Regions from separate parts of the Neobacillus camarae genome, predicted to be linked through region 1. Evidence: predicted binding sites of a transcription regulator. Region 1 holds the regulator's gene; each other region holds the start of a gene.

The links. Region 1 encodes LexA, which represses DNA repair genes until DNA is damaged. Its sites were predicted from a motif close to CGAACATATGTTCG; they were not measured.
Region 2: ACY8D0_RS02600 (YhjD family protein) is a predicted target of LexA. The motif match lies at 3,056-3,069, and genes of this name have one in related genera.
Region 3: ACY8D0_RS24655 (carbohydrate kinase) is a predicted target of LexA. The motif match lies at 2,743-2,756, and genes of this name have one in related genera.

Annotation. Positions count from the first base shown of each region.
Region 1 is NZ_JBUCKX010000001.1:1,001,569-1,007,010, forward strand. It holds gene ACY8D0_RS04815 (methionine gamma-lyase family protein) at 1-1,224, shown strand, start outside; gene ACY8D0_RS04820 (MerR family transcriptional regulator) at 1,369-1,776, shown strand; gene glnA (type I glutamate--ammonia ligase) at 1,807-3,141, shown strand; gene lexA (transcriptional repressor LexA) at 3,318-3,941, opposite strand; gene yneA (cell division suppressor protein YneA) at 4,099-4,425, shown strand; gene ACY8D0_RS04840 (YneB family resolvase-like protein) at 4,437-5,084, shown strand; gene ACY8D0_RS04845 (DUF896 domain-containing protein) at 5,162-5,392, shown strand.
Region 2 is NZ_JBUCKX010000001.1:541,249-546,690, reverse strand. It holds gene addB (helicase-exonuclease AddAB subunit AddB) at 1-420, opposite strand, end outside; gene lepB (signal peptidase I) at 645-1,199, opposite strand; gene ACY8D0_RS02610 (TVP38/TMEM64 family protein) at 1,192-1,854, opposite strand; gene ACY8D0_RS02605 (LCP family protein) at 1,894-2,784, opposite strand; gene ACY8D0_RS02600 (YhjD family protein) at 3,093-3,458, shown strand; gene ACY8D0_RS02595 (competence protein ComK) at 3,477-4,028, opposite strand; gene ACY8D0_RS02590 (IDEAL domain-containing protein) at 4,221-4,457, shown strand; gene ACY8D0_RS02585 (M48 family metallopeptidase) at 4,778-5,442, opposite strand, start outside.
Region 3 is NZ_JBUCKX010000004.1:686,157-691,598, reverse strand. It holds gene ACY8D0_RS24665 (hypothetical protein) at 1-500, opposite strand, end outside; gene ACY8D0_RS24660 (pseudouridine-5'-phosphate glycosidase) at 700-1,617, opposite strand; gene ACY8D0_RS24655 (carbohydrate kinase) at 1,620-2,723, opposite strand; gene ACY8D0_RS24650 (DinB family protein) at 2,971-3,492, shown strand; gene ACY8D0_RS24645 (ribonuclease H-like YkuK family protein) at 3,772-4,308, shown strand; gene ACY8D0_RS24640 (antibiotic biosynthesis monooxygenase family protein) at 4,513-4,815, opposite strand; gene ACY8D0_RS24635 (siderophore ABC transporter substrate-binding protein) at 4,876-5,442, opposite strand, start outside.

The DNA.
Region 1 (5,442 bases):
AGAGAAGTGGAACAACAAATCGCTGAAGTACATAAACAAATCGAGGAGAGAATGGAGACCAACCAATTTCGTGTGCTCGAAAGCTTCCAAAAACACAGGGTGAGTGATTCTCATTTTATCCCGTCCACGGGTTATGGTTATGATGATATCGGACGGGATACTCTGGAGCGCGTCTATGCCGACGTATTTGGCGGCGAAGCGGGTCTGGTTAGGCCGCAAATCATATCCGGCACACATGCGATATCGATTGCTTTATTCGGAGTCCTCCGTCCCGGTGATGAACTGCTGTATATTACCGGGAAACCTTACGATACATTGGAAGAGATTGTGGGGATCCGCGGAAGCGGCGTCGGTTCCTTGCGTGAATTCGGGATTTCTTATGACAGCGTTTCTTTGACTGATGAAGGCGGGATTGACTGGGAAGCAGCAGCCCGAAAAATAACCCCAAAAACCAAAATGATCGGGATCCAACGGTCGAAAGGGTATGCGACGAGACCGTCGTTTACGGTTTCGGAAATCGGTGACATGATTAAATTTGTGAAAGAAATCAAGCAGGATGTTGTTGTGTTTGTGGACAACTGTTACGGTGAATTTGTGGAAGAAATCGAGCCGTGTCATGCAGGGGCAGATTTAATGGCAGGATCATTGATTAAGAACCCTGGCGGCGGAATCGCCAAAACGGGCGGCTATATAGTAGGAAAAAAACAATGGGTGGAAGCATGTTCCTATCGGATGACCTCGCCGGGAATCGGGGCGGAAGCAGGGGCCTCCCTTTATAGCCTCCAAGAAATGTACCAAGGATTTTTCCTGGCACCCCATGTAGTGGGCCAGGCATTAAAAGGAGCCGTATTTACAGCGGCGATGCTCGAAAAATTGGGAATGAATTCTTCGCCAAAATGGGACTCCCAACGGACGGACTTAATTCAGTCGGTACAGTTTGACGATCGGGACAAAATGGTGGCTTTTTGCCAGGCCATACAATTTGCATCACCGATTAATTCATATGTCACACCGTATCCAAGCTACATGCCAGGTTACGAAGACGATGTCATTATGGCGGCGGGGACCTTTATCCAGGGCGCAAGTCTGGAACTGACAGCGGACGGGCCGATCCGTCCTCCGTATGTGGCCTATGTTCAAGGCGGATTAACCTACGAACACGTAAAAATCGCCATTTGTCTTGCGCTTGATCATTTAGCGGTAAAAGAATTAATTGCATTCTGATAGGAAAACCTAAAAGAACAGTATAGAAAATACGCTGTTCTTTTTCTTATAAAAAATCGTGTAAGAAAATCTAACATTCAATTGACATCTTTTCTTACAAGAAATATAATAGCAATATGAAATAGGAAAAGGAGGAGAAATTTGGTGAGTGGGAAAGAAATACGTCGTTCTATGCCGCTATTTCCGATCGGTACCGTTATGCAGCTTACGGAGCTGACGGCTAGACAAATCCGATATTATGAGGAACACCAGTTAATTTCTCCGGCAAGGAATCAAGGAAATCGCCGGTTATATAGCCTAAATGATATTGATAGATTATTAGAAATTAAGGACTTAATCGATCAAGGCATTAATATGGCCGGGATTAAGCAAATTTTCCTTGTCAAACAGCAACAACAAGAAAATAACATGGAACAGCAGCAATCGGAAAAAGCTAAACGCGAGCTAACTGATGATCAGTTGCGAAATCTGCTCCGGAATGAATTGCTTCATTCAGGGCGGCACAACCGAGCCAACTTACGGCAAGGCGATTTATCTCGCTTTTTCCATTAATAATAATTTTTAGAAAGCAGGGGAAATAAGATGGCAAAGTACACACGTGAAGATATTCAACGCTTGGCAAGTGAAGAAAATGTAAAATTTATCCGTCTTCAATTCACCGACATCCTGGGAACCATTAAAAACGTGGAGATTCCAATCAGCCAATTAGAAAAAGCGCTCGATAACAAAATGATGTTCGATGGTTCCTCTATCGAAGGATTTGTTCGGATTGAAGAGTCTGACATGTACTTATTTCCAGACTTGGATACATGGGTCGTCTTCCCATGGACAGCTGAAAAAGGAAAAGTGGCCCGTTTAATTTGTGATATCTATAATTCAGATGGCACTCCATTTGATGGGGACCCTCGCAACAACTTAAGAAGAGTATTAAAAGAAATGGAAGAGCTTGGTTTTACCAACTTCAATCTTGGACCGGAACCAGAATTCTTCTTATTCAAATTAGATCAGAATGGCGAACCAACCCTTGAACTGAACGACCAAGGCGGATACTTTGACCTTGCTCCAACTGACCTTGGGGAAAACTGCCGCCGTGACATCGTGCTTGAACTTGAAGAGATGGGCTTTGAAATCGAAGCATCTCACCATGAGGTTGCTCCTGGCCAGCACGAAATTGACTTCAAATATGCCGATGCGCTAACTGCTTGCGACCAAATCCAAACGTTCAAGCTGGTTGTAAAAACGATTGCCCGTAAGCATGGCTTGCATGCAACCTTTATGCCAAAACCATTGTTTGGCGTGAACGGATCTGGAATGCACTGCAACCTGTCTCTATTCAAAGATGGTCAAAATGCATTCTTTGAACCAACTGGTGATCTTCAGTTGAGTGATACTGCTCGTCAATTCATTGCAGGTGTCCTTAAGCATGCACCAAACTTTACAGCAGTTACGAACCCAACTGTAAACTCATATAAGCGTCTGGTTCCTGGATATGAAGCACCTTGTTATGTGGCTTGGTCAGCTAGAAACCGTTCACCATTAATTCGTATCCCAGCATCCCGCGGATTGAGCACTCGTGTTGAAGTGCGCAGTGTTGACCCAGCAGCTAACCCATATCTTGCTATGGCAGTGCTTTTAAAAGCAGGTCTTGATGGAATTAAAAATAAATTAACTCCTCCTGCACCAGTTGACCGTAATATTTATGTGATGAGCAAGGAAGAAAGAATCGAAGAAGGCATCATTGATCTTCCTGCAACATTAGCGGCCGCTTTGGATAGCTTAAAATCTGACGAGGTCATCGTTTCTGGCCTTGGCGAGCATATCTTCGAACACTTTGTGGAAGCTAAAGAAATTGAGTGGGATATGTTCCGCACAGTAGTACACCCTTGGGAACGCGAACAATACATGAGCATGTATTAATCTGAGGAAAGAATTTGATATATCTGCAAGACACCCAGTTTCATGCAACTGGGTGTTTTGTTTTTTCGAAGAAAAATGCCGGCAGTTTTACTGCCAGCATTTTTATGTATATATGATCAATTTCCAGTCTAAAACCAGGCGGCACGTTCACGCTGCAGCCGAAAGGACAATTGACTTTAATGAATTTGTCTATACACTCCAATTACCTTCCCAAGAATGGACACATTTTTTAAAATAATTGGATCCATAGTGGAGTTTTCAGGCTGGAGACGGATATAATCTTTTTCTTTAAAGAACCTTTTGCAAGTCGCTTCATCATCTTCTGTCATCGCAACAACAATATCCCCATTATTAGCCGTCTGCTGCTGCTTTACAATCACATAGTCACCATCCAGAATGCCGGCCTCAATCATACTTTCACCCATAATTTCCAGCATGAAGACTTGTTCATCAGAGGGTACTAGTCTTTCAGGTAATGGAAAATACTCTTCTATATTTTCAATGGCTGTGATAGGCAAACCGGCGGTAACCTTTCCTACCACAGGGACGTTTACCGCTTGGTTCCTAGGAATATGAGCCGCTTCATCCGCTTCTAATATTTCTATGGCTCTTGGCTTGGTAGGGTCGCGCCGGATCAATCCCTTGCTTTCTAATCTAGCAAGATGACCATGTACGGTTGAACTGGAGGCAAGCCCGACTGCTTCCCCGATTTCCCGAACGGAAGGAGGGTATCCCTTACTTTTAACCTCGTCTTTTATAAAATTCAAAATATCCTGCTGCCGCTTTGATATTTTTACCATGATAAATTGCACCTCGCCTGGTTAATGTTGTCTTTATTATAGCATGTTCGTTATTTTTATACAAACATAAGTTCGAATATGTGTTGACAACAAACAAACGTTCGGATTATACTTAAGGTAATAAGTGCGAACGTATATTCTATAAGAGGTGTTTGTGATGAAAAAAATATGGATCCAATACTCATATGCTATCATTCTTCTATTTATCAGCTGTGCTTTTGCCCTTATCTATACCATTCAACACAGTCCGGACACTAATCAAGACCCGTACACGAAGATTACGGTTTCCGAAGGAGATTCGCTTTGGAAGATTTCACAAGCCTATGCAGGTCAGCACTCCATGTCGAATAAAGAATTCGTTAATTGGGTGAAAAAGCACAATAAACAAATCGATGATAACATTTATCCTGGCGAAGAAATTATCATTCCTGTCAACAGCGAAGTTGGAACGGTAACGGAATACGCCGGAGCCGTGGAAGAGTAGGAAGGGAAACGATGAAAGCCATTATCTATTGCCGTGTCAGTACCAATAAAGAAACACAGGAAACTTCATTAAAACGTCAAGAGGAGGAACTGACCCGATTGGCTGCCCAGTATGATTTTGAAGTGGCCGCTGTAATAAAGGAAAAGGCCAGCGGTTATGATTTTGATAGAGATGGTATTCTTGAACTTTTAGAAGAAATCAAAAGTCCCGAGGTACAAGCAGTCCTCATCCAGGATGAAACCAGAATTGGCAGGGGAAATGCCAAAATCGCCATCCTTCATTGTATTATGAAAGAGGGTAAAAGAATTTATAGTATTGCTCACAACGGGGAATTGCAGCTGTCCGAATCTGATTCCATGGTATTGCAAATTGTCAGCATGGTGGAGGAATACCAGCGCAAACTACATAATGTAAAAATCAAGCGCGGCATGAAACGTGCAGTTCAGCAGGGGTATAAGCCTCAAAAAAACTTGAAAAATCTTGGGGAGAATTCCGGCCGCGATAAAATTGTTGTACCAGTAGAGGAAATTGCCAGATTGAGATCCAATGGTCTTACCTTCGCTGAAATCGCCGCCACTTTGAGAGGATTCGGCTACCCGATATCAAAGGCCACTGTCCATAGGAGATATCAAGAATATATTGAAAGCCAAATCGAGTAAACCTTCTGCCTTGTCAGAAGGTGTTTTTTTTAGTAAAATCAGTTCTCATGTAGAACTTAATGAAAGAAGGTGCATGCATGCTATCCAAAGAAAAACTGGCGAGAATCAATGAGTTGGCTAAAAAAGCGAAAACAACAGGCCTATCAGAAGCAGAAGCTAAAGAGCAATCCTCATTAAGAAGCGAATATCTAGCAGTTTTTCGTTCCCATATGTTAGATACGTTAACACATACCACCGTCATCGATCCAGAGGGAAACGATGTAACACCGGAAAAGATAAAACAAAGGAAAAAACAAAACCTACATTAAAGGAATACAAATTTGTATTCCTTTTTACATATCCTGAGACAATTTGAGGG
Region 2 (5,442 bases), 460 kb from region 1:
TAGATTATCGGGACTGACACAGTACCGCTTTAGTTCAATGATCATTTGTTCAACTTGCTGGATAAAACCGGTTTTATCCGCTGCGTTTTGAAAAAGCGTTAAGCGTTCCTTTTCCTCATTGATAATCTTTCGTATTAGCATATTCATCCCAACACTGCTTAAATGCATCCGGCTAATTCCGCCTGTCTCTTGGAGAACCCGCCAAGCAAGACGTGAAAAACTAAAGACCTCCGCCCTTATCATTCCGCCAATCTTTAGGTCGGTGACAAGTTCATACTCAGACATAAATGTCATCTGTTCAGGAACAATATAAACAATCGGGGCTCCTTCTGGATTTTCCATTAGCCTGCTGCGAATTTCGTTGAGAAACAAAGCCGACTTTCCGCTTCCCGACCTTCCAACTGTGATTCTTAAAGACATCGGACACCGCTCTCCCTTTACCAAAAACTCTGTATCCCCCATTTTACCACAAAATGAGCACAAACGTTTGGAAGAGCTAAACCCAGAATTGGTAAAACTTTTTTTAAAGATAAGGCTTTGTTAAACGATAATGTTGTTTTTTTAAACATCAACAGCCTAATTTTACAGAGCCATAGATAAAAAAAAAAAACACGACCAAATTATCGTGTGTTAGAAGAGATTTATTAAAAATGAACATCCATTTCGTTTAATGGCCAGTAGCGAAGGTCTACTTTACCCACCACCTGATTGACCGAAATAAAGCCAAAGTGCCGGCTGTCCCAACTGCCAAGCCGATTATCGCCAAGGACGAATAATTCACCTTCGGGAACCATATTCTCACCAGTAATTTCCTGTAAACTAAAATCACCGGTAATATTCACACCTGGTGACTTTTCCTTGTAAGCCTTCAAAAAGGGTTCAGCGTACCTATGGCCATTGACATACAACTGGTCATCACGATACTCAATTTTGTCCCCCGGCATGCCAATAATCCGTTTAACATAATCCTCTTTTTCATTCGCATGAAACACAATCACATCGAAGCGATTCAAATCCCCTGCTTGATAGCCCAATTTATTCACAACTAGTTTATTGCCATCTTGCAGGGTTGGCATCATGGACTCACCCTCAACCACATAATTGGAAAAGAAAAACGTTCGAATAAAGATAAAAATGATGATGCCTATGATAAAAGCCTTCATCCATTCGATTCCTTCCTGTTTCCATTCACTATTCATTGAATCCCCTCCGTTTTTTCTGCTCATTGAATGAATCTATTTTTCCATTATCGTCATTTTCGAGGCCCTTATTCAATCTTAGTTCAATTCTTTTTCCCACATACCAAAGAATAAATATCACACCCAAAACAATAGCCGTTCGGTATGGCTGGTTAATCAATGAACGAAGGTCATAGCCTATAAAACTCATTGTAAAAATCATCACCATTTTGCCAATAACCACGGCAAGTATGTATTGGGCAGCGCTAAGTTTGGAAAGGCCCGCCACAATATTAACAAGGGCGGATGGGGTAAAAGGAAAACAGATCAGTAAGAAGAGAGGCCCGAAACCATGACGGTCCACCCAATCCATTAATTTACGGACTTTAGGGTGCTTCGAAATAAACACCAATAACCGTTTTTGACCAAACTTTCTAATAAGCGAGAACACGAGAAAGGCTCCAACACAAGCCCCAAGCCAAGAATATAAAAATCCCAGCCAAAGTCCGAATGCATTTGCATTCGCCATTACAAAAACGACTAGAGGAAGAAACGGCAGGAACGCTTCAAGAACGGTTAAGCCGATTCCCGGAAGCGGTCCCAGTGCTCGATATTCTTGTATGAGGTTCATAATATTATCAAGTGTAAACCAGGCTCTAATGACTTCCATATCCATCCGTTTTCCCCTTCTATCTTTAACCAGATTTACTATGAACTACTTTGTAATAAATTCGTGGAGAGCATCTTTATTTTTCTGGAGGTTTATATCCAGAACAGCACCGTCAGGGGAAACTCTCTCCTCTGTAAAACTGTTGTCAATAGGAATACGCAGTGTATCCACATTCCCCCGATCACCCGAGAAGAAATCTTTGGCCATGAATAACATATCGGAAGTGCCCATATTTGTATTGATATATGGGGTAACCACACCAATCAGCTTGGGGATTTTGGCAACGGTTTCGACACTGGCCAATTGGTCTCCAATCGCCTTGAGCGCTTTCTGCTGGCGTTCAACCCTCCCAAAGTCGCCGACCGCATCATGCCGGAACCGGACATAGCTGAGCATTTGTTTCCCGTTTAATCTTTGCAGGCCAGGCTGGAGGGGCACGTCTACATATTGGGTCATTTTCTTTTCAACATCGATTTCCACACCATTTGGAAACGCCTCATCAATCAGCTGGACAAAGCCTTGAAAATCAACAATAGCGTAGTATTGCAAATCAATATCAAAATTTTGTTTTATCGTTTTTCTCATTAATTCTGGACCGCCACGTGCGAAAGCTGAGTTTATTTTATGCTTGCCATAACCGGGAATCTGGACGTAAGTGTCTCTCATGATAGAGGTCAGTTTAAAAGTCCCTTTATCTTCGTTATAGTGGGCTATCATAATCGTATCTGCCCTTGAAGCCTCGTCCCCTCGAGCATCACTGCCTAGCAATAAGATATTTGTATCCCCATATTGATCCTTTTGGCCCTCAAATGCATAGTTGACTTTAGTATCTTCTTGGTCTTTGTTAATCTTTTTTAAAGATTGGTTAACACCCTGCTTATATTGGTAGTATGAATACCCGACAGCCCCGCCAATCAGGATCAGAAATATAATCAAAATGGATGTCCATCTTCGCTTTTTTTTATTTTGATGCTTGTCCGCTCTCATTAAATCACCTATTACGTAAGTATTTGTAAAATCATTATTTACTGTTACTGTCTATCTTTAATTCATTTTCCCCCATCCGATATCCTTCTATTAATAAAAACTTTCTCATGAAAAAGATGAATTTTGCAATAAAAAAGCTCGCTATTAAGCGGGCTTTTTTCACATACTTCAATATAGAGGCATTATTGCGTTTTTCAACGGTTTTTAGTAAAATCAAATAAGAACATTAGTTCGCTTTTAGGGAGGTGTGAGTAATAATGACCAGAATTCCAGAAAACGATCGCGACATAATGGAAAAGGCCATTTATTTGCCTATGGTATTAACCATTCTAAACCGTGATCTCCAAGTGGTTGATAAAAGTCCTTTCAAGCTAAAAAAACCTTATTTGGAGTTAATAGAAGCCGTAATGAAAGAAATTCAAAGTGAGTTATTTAAGGTGAAACAATATATGAAAAAGAATCAACTACAAGTAATGGAAACAAAACGGGATGAAGCCTTTACCATGTTTATGTTTATTTATAAAGGATATGAAGAAAATCATAATTACTTTAATCCAAGAATCAGGAATAAGGTCCAAGAATTAATGCAGGACTATTTGTTAAATGGGCGCCAATCGTCATGAGATTTCATTATGGAACCGTTACTTTTCCGGTCCGTAATCCTTTCCGCTTTCTGAGGCATTCAATGTCTTAGGCCCATGGAGCAAATAAATCGATTTCTTGTGACTATCCATTCTTTGCAAAAGTTTGGTTTTAAGGAATGAGGTTCTTAGCATTTGTCCTTCTATGGTGCTAAAGGAAACCGGGAAAAGGTGAGAAGATTTATTCCGGAAAGTGATTAAGGTTTCATGTGGTCCTATTCGCCGATAGTTTTCAACATATTCATGGGAAATCCAAATACACTCCGGGCGGTTGGGTGAAGTGGTAGGGAAAAAGAAAATTTGATTAGATGGCTCAATGACAATTGGGATTTTACGGCTATACCCGATAAGCTGTCTGGTTCCCTTCTTTCTGCTTTCATAATCAACACCAAAATAATCACAGCTTCTTTTCACAATGTCCAAGGGTTTAATGGGGGAAACGTATTCATCTTCAACTTCAGCAATCTGTGAGAATATTTTACTGCCATATTCCACAGGGAACAAAAACATGGTACAAGAATTAATTTCATAATCCTGAATTTGATGCTTCAAACAAATCATCTCCTCATTTAAGATTCGAAACTATCTTAACATTTCCAAAACCATTCTCCCTTGTATTTCTGGATTGTTGCTAATTTATTCACAAAAATGTGTCAAAAAAAAGTACAATCAGAAAATTTTAAATATTATTGATATTCTCCCGAAAACTCCATATAATAGAAAAAAGCATTCGGGGTGATTTTCATGAAGGAAAAATCATATGCGGAATTAATGAAAATTGCAGCCATGAAACGAACTCGGTTAAAAGAAAACTTTGTCCAGGACCTTTATATCGATATGCTCCTAATGGAAATTCAATTAACGGTGGAAAAGGAAAAGCTATTACAAAAGATTGATTTGGCGATTGACCGTGGGGATAGAAAGTCATTTCTACAATTATCCAGCCAGCTTAAAGAAGTAAATAAAAAGTTTGGAACCTAAAAGACTTATTCCCGCCGTCCTAGACGGTTTTTCTTTTTTTAAAGCTTGTTAAATATGGCTGTTGATTGCAGTGAAAGAAGCCCAGCAACCAACCCCGCGGGCGCGCCGGGGAGCCGCCTCAGCCTCCTACTCCCGCAGGACACTGAAATTCATCAACGAATCCGCCACACACAAAGAAAATGCGATAGCATAATTGAGGATTTTCGAGGAGTCGAGCTTATCCGCTCCAATCAACAGAGGGAAATAAATCAACCTTATCGTTTAACAGATCCTTATCATAAATAAAGGCTGGGGCATAGCCCCAGCTTTTTCAATAAGTTTTAGTCCTGACGATGTTCGATTTCATATTGTTCAAGCCTGGAAATGCGTTCAAGCATCGTAGGGTGAGTGTACCGAAAAATCTTTACTAATAACGGAGGGTCAACTTGAGTCAATCCAGACTTGGCAAGCTCCTGAAAAGAGGTAATGGCAGCTTCCGGATTTTTGGTCATTTCAATGGCATACCGATCAGCCCTGGTTTCCTCATAACGAGAAGCCAGATTGGTAAACGGACTTGAGGCAAACATCAGCATCGAAATAATCATAAAGAATAACGGCAGTGAACGTATATCTCCCGTTTTAACATACTTTAAGCGGTTTCCAAATCGGTTTTGAGCCCAATTCATTATCCGGTATGTTAAATATAGTCCTAACAGTGAAAGCAGTAAATAACCGCCGATTCCCCAATATATATGTTTTTCCACATAATGACACATTTCATGGGCCATTATGAATAAAATTTGATTATCATTCAGGCGGTTCAGGGTGGTATCCCAAAGAACAATTCTGGCATTGGAACCTATTCCCGTTACGTAGGCATTTAATGCATTGGTTTTTTCAGCCATGTCCACTTCAAATACATTTTTGGCAGGAATATCCGCCTTATCGGCCATGGTTAAAATTTTTGCTTCCAGTTCCTTATTCTTCAACGGATAAAAATCATTGT
Region 3 (5,442 bases), on a different contig from region 1:
GGAAACATCACAATATGGATATACTCATGGGCTTTAAGTGGATGATCCTGATAGATGGACTGATAGGTATCATTTATATCGTATTTTTCTGCGATCTCTTCGGGAAAGGAGCCGAATGCATAGAGTTGCCCCGGATGTTTGAAAAAAGGTTCGGCCATCTTTAGGTATTCCTGCCTTGTCTCATTGCCCCATTTATTTTCCTTAAAGTCATCACTCGTAATTTCATAGTTTTCATTCGCATCTAACAGGAAAGTAATTTCCGGCTTATCGAGTGACCGTGCCTCCACCTGGTAACTTCCTTCATCCTCGCCAAGAATTTTGGAATATTGGACATCGTCTATCTTAAACTGTTGTCCATATTGTTTTTCCAAATACTTTAAGGCGGCATTTTCAACCTTAAAGCCCATTATATTATAATAAACATCTTCTAAAGCATAGATGGCGAAAGCAAAGAGCGGGAGACAAAAAATCACCCCGATTATGATTAAAACCTTTTTCATAATGGACCCCCTTTTTATACCCCTAAAAAGTTGAACGTAGGAATTTCTTCCTATATTGTAACAGAAAAGGAACCACTATCCTTTTGATTTTTCAATGGCAAGTCCATCTTTTTCTCAGACTACGCTCTTATCGGAATAAAGCAGAGTTAAAAAAAATGACAGAGAAAAAATCTCTGTCATTTTGTACGAGTTATTAAAATTATTTATTCAGTGAATCCAAGCTAACCGCAATTTTCGCTCCCAATACGGCATTGTTTTTAACAAGCGCGATATTGGACTCCAAGCTCTTTCCGCCGGTCAGTTCTTTGACTTTTGCCAGCAAGAACGGGGTGACGTCTTTCCCCTTAATATGCTGCTCATCGGCTTCCTTCAGGGCTTGTTCAATCACGTTATTAATGGTTGCTTCATCCATGGCATCTTCTTCAGGAATCGGGTTGGCGATGATGGCGCCGCCATTGATATTTAAATCCCATTTAGCTTTCAATGTTGATGCAATTGTCTCGGCATCATCGACACGGAAGTTGACATTAAACTCGCTTGAACGGGAATAAAAGGCCGGAAGCACATCTGTTTGATAGCCCATGACCGGAACCCCTTTTGTTTCAAGATATTCCATCGTTAGGCCTAAATCCAAAATAGACTTGGCACCAGCACAAATGACAGCTACATTGGTTTGGGCCAATTCTTCCAAATCTGCTGAGATATCCATCGAGGTTTCAGCACCGCGGTGGACGCCCCCAATTCCGCCTGTTACAAATATTTGAATGCCAGCAAGTTCGGCACAAATCATCGTCGCAGCAACGGTCGTAGCGCCCATCTTCTTGGTTGCGAGCAAGTAGGCCAAATCGCGGCGGGATGCTTTTGCTACATCCGTGCTCTTGCCGAACATTTCCAGTTCCTCATCTGATAAGCCGATTTTGATTTTTCCATCCACCAGCGCAATGGTGGCTGGCACAGCCCCAAGGTCGCGAATGATTTGCTCGACTTCACGGGCAGTCTGGACATTTTGCGGGTATGGCATGCCGTGGGAAATAATTGTCGATTCCAAGGCCACAATTGGCTTCCCTTGTTCTTTTGCGGTACGGACTTCTTCTGATAAAGTAATATATTGTTTCATGATTATTCCTCCATGTCTTTGTGCAGTTGCTCTGCTGTTAAGTCTTGACGGACGGTAGAAGCGGATTGCAAAGTTTTTGCCGCATTTACTGTTCCCGCCCTGGCAATATCTTTTAAATTTTTCCCATCGAGCCAGGAAAAAATCGCGGCCGATGAAAAGGCGTCACCTGCTCCCGTGACATCGACTATTTCGTGAATTTTTACAGCGGGTATATGAATAATGCCTTCCTCACGATTCCCAATCATCGCCCCGTTTTTGCCATTGGTGATGACCACATTGGCAATCCCGAGCGAAAGCCATTTTTCAAGGGCTTCTTTCCATTCGTTCTGGTTGGTAATCTCGCAATGAAAATATGTTTCTGATTCATCCCGGTTGGTAATCAACCAGGTCACACCTTTTAAATCATCAGGCAGCCGATTCATTTTTGGAGATGAAACCGGGATTAACACCAGCGGCCGTTCATACTTTTGGGCAAATTGCGTTAAAAATTGCAGCGTGTCTTTTGGACAGTTTAAATCAGCCACAATGCATTTGGCCCGGCTCAATGACATTTCCTGCTTGAGCAAAAGCTCCGGAGTAATCGCCTCGTATACTTCCATATCGGCAAGGGCTATTATCAGCTCCCCGTCGTCATCTAATACGGCCGTATAAGAACCGGTGGACATTCCAGGAAGTTTTGTGACTTGATCCAAGTTCATATAAAAGGAAGAGGCACCCTCAATAGAAGTCCAGTCACTATCTGCCCCGCATGCGGTCAGCAAAGTGACTTCCATCCCAAGCCGGCCTAGATTTTCAGCAATATTCCTGGCCACTCCCCCCACACTCTGCGAGGAGCGAATCGGATTCGATGTCCCTAGCTGCGCATGACTTTTCACCTGCAATTTCCTGTCCAGGTTGGCTCCGCCGATACAAATGATTTGCTGCGATTCATTCACAATATAGGCCCTGCCGATGATATAACCTCTTTTTGTCAGCTTGGAGATGATATTGGCCACTGATGGCCTCGATAAGCCAATGGCTTCGGCCAGCTCCTGCTGAGAAATATAAGGGTTTTTGCGGATTAGTTCAAAAATCACCTGTTCCTTTTCTGTCAAATCATTTGGCAAGCTTTCCCCTCCTTTTATACAAACTTTTGTTTTTAATATAAACTTCTGTTTGTATTGTACTCTCTCAACCCTATCCCAGTCAACTCTATCTATTTACCTTAGCCGAAAGTCTCAGGAAAAATGTATAATTGCCCGGATAGTGACTGGCACTCAATCCATCAAACACTAAGAAAAAAAGGAATACTTTGATACTAGACGAATATAAAAAGTAAGGGACTATTGAAATGGTGCTGAAGGAGGAAACTTGATGGTTCGTTTAGAGGAAATGCAGGAAAAGTTGGCGGAAACGCGGTTTTTGCTATTGAAAGAAATAAGTTCTTTCACGGATGAAGAACTAAACAAGGTACCGGATCAAGATGTATGGAGTGTTGGACAAATAGGCCACCACCTGTATTTAACGGAGTCGGTTTTTACCAAGGCCATTCTATACGGACTTAACAAGAATTATGACCAGGAGTCTTTGCCAACACAAAGACCGATACAGGTCTTAACTGATCGCTCATTCAAAGTGAAAGCTCCCGATCTGGTTGTGCCAAGTGCGGGACCCTTTACCCGGAAGCAAATCTCCCTAATGCTTGAAGAATCTAGGACCAAACTGCTCGACGTGCTAAACGCCATTGACGACGAGCATGTTCTGACCATCAAATCGACCAAACACCCCCTCTTGGGTCAACTGCCTCTTAATCAATGGGTCGAAACCGTTTATTTACACGAACAAAGGCATATTAGCCAAATCAAGGAAATCAAAGCAACAGTCCTTTCAAAATGACCTCCATGTCAGGCACCGGGCTAAACTTACATAGGTAGTTCGATGACAGATGGTGCCTGACGCCAATGTTAAAAATCCATTAAGTTATTTAATAATAATCATACTTGGCCGCCGCTTTTAATAATGTTTAACATTATGGCAAGAGTTGCATCCCATTAGGATTGACAGTCCGATTTTCGTCCAATTACTGCACGCGTGTACCATTCCTTCCATAAGATAACAGTAACAACTCATGCCGAAAATTACTTCTCAGGAAGGGAAAGATGTGGTGGTTTTATGATGAAGAATCCCAGGCCAGCGAGCCTGTTGTTTCAGAATCTCCAAGAGAAAGCGATGTCGTTCGACCAAGTCATGGAGAGAATACTCGAGTTTATGGAAAGCGATCCAAAGGGGAACTACCGGCTGATGGTCGGGACCGATTCCCAGGTCCATAAAACATACACCCGGTTTATTACCGGAATTGTCATCCAGAATGTAGGAAATGGAGTATGGGCATGCATCCGCAAGGTGGTGGTTCCAAGGAAAATGAATCACTTGCATGAGCGGATATCCCTTGAACTCTCCCTAACGGAGGAGATTGTCTCCATGTTTACTGACCAGCAAAAAAACGCCATGATCAACATTGTGCTGCCCCATCTTTATCACGGGGCTACCTTTACCATGGAAGGCCACATTGACATCGGTTCAGGCAAGCGGAACAAAACTAGCGAGTTCGTCAAAGAAATGGTCGCGAGAATGGAATCGATGGGCGTCGAACCTAAAATCAAACCAGATGCCTTTGTTGCTTCTAGCTATGCGAACCGCTATACCAAATAAACAAAAAAACACACTTGAATTCAAGCGTGTTTTTCATATTTTGGGTCATGCTGGAATTGGATTGGGTTTCAAAAGTTTTACGACCTATTTTTCAGCACTTACGTCACATATTTGGTCCTATACGACCTATTTTCAGACCTTTACGACCTAAATTTGGTATATATTGGAAACATTACTCAAATTTTTGCAAATTACTGCTTTTAGTTAAACGCCAAAATAAACATCTTGACTGGATTCAATCACATACTCCGGCTTGGCTGTTCCCTGCTTTGCCTTGTGCCCGGCAATATGTTCAGGGCTTTTCTCCCAATTCTTCCAAGCTTCCTCTGTTTCCCAGCGCATCATCACCATTACTTCCTCATCACCGCGGCGCGATTTTTTCACCAATACATCACGTCCGATAAACCCAGGCTGCTTCTCTACTAAACCACCGCGTTTGGAGAATCTCTCCACGATTTGCTGTGAAAATCCCTCTTTTACGACAAACTTTTTTATTTGATAGAACATAAGTCTCTCTCCTTATAGAAACAGCCAGGGGAGCTAGCTACCTGGCTGTTGCATGATTCATTAGATTGCCTTTTCAATTTCGTCGGCCATCAGCTTAAAGGATTTTAAGCCACCGCCGCTTAAATACCAGGTATCAGGGTCTAAATAGATAATCTTGTCGTTTTTATACGCATTGGTTTTCTCGACCAATTCGTTCTCCACTGCCTTTTTCGCTCCGGCTTCACCGCCAACCGCGACATTACGGTCAATTACAAACAAGACATCCGGATTTTTCTCCATGATATATTCAAATGTTACGGTTTGGCCGTGCGTAGAAACTTCAATGTTCTTATCTGCAGCACCGAATCCGAAAACATCGTGGATTAATCCGAACCGGGAGCTTGGACCGTAGGCACTGATTTTCCCTTCATTAGCCAGGACGATCAGAGCTTTTTGGTCATTTCCTTTTATTTTGTTGTTTACTTCTTCCGCTTTCGCCTTCACGTCTTTAAGTTCTGAGGCAACTTGATCTTCTTTGCCAAAAATCTGGCCGACCAGCTTCATGTTTTTCTCAAATGAGTCCATATAATTGGTGTAATCAAAATCGACATAGACAGTAGGAGCAATTTCCGCAAATTGATCATACAG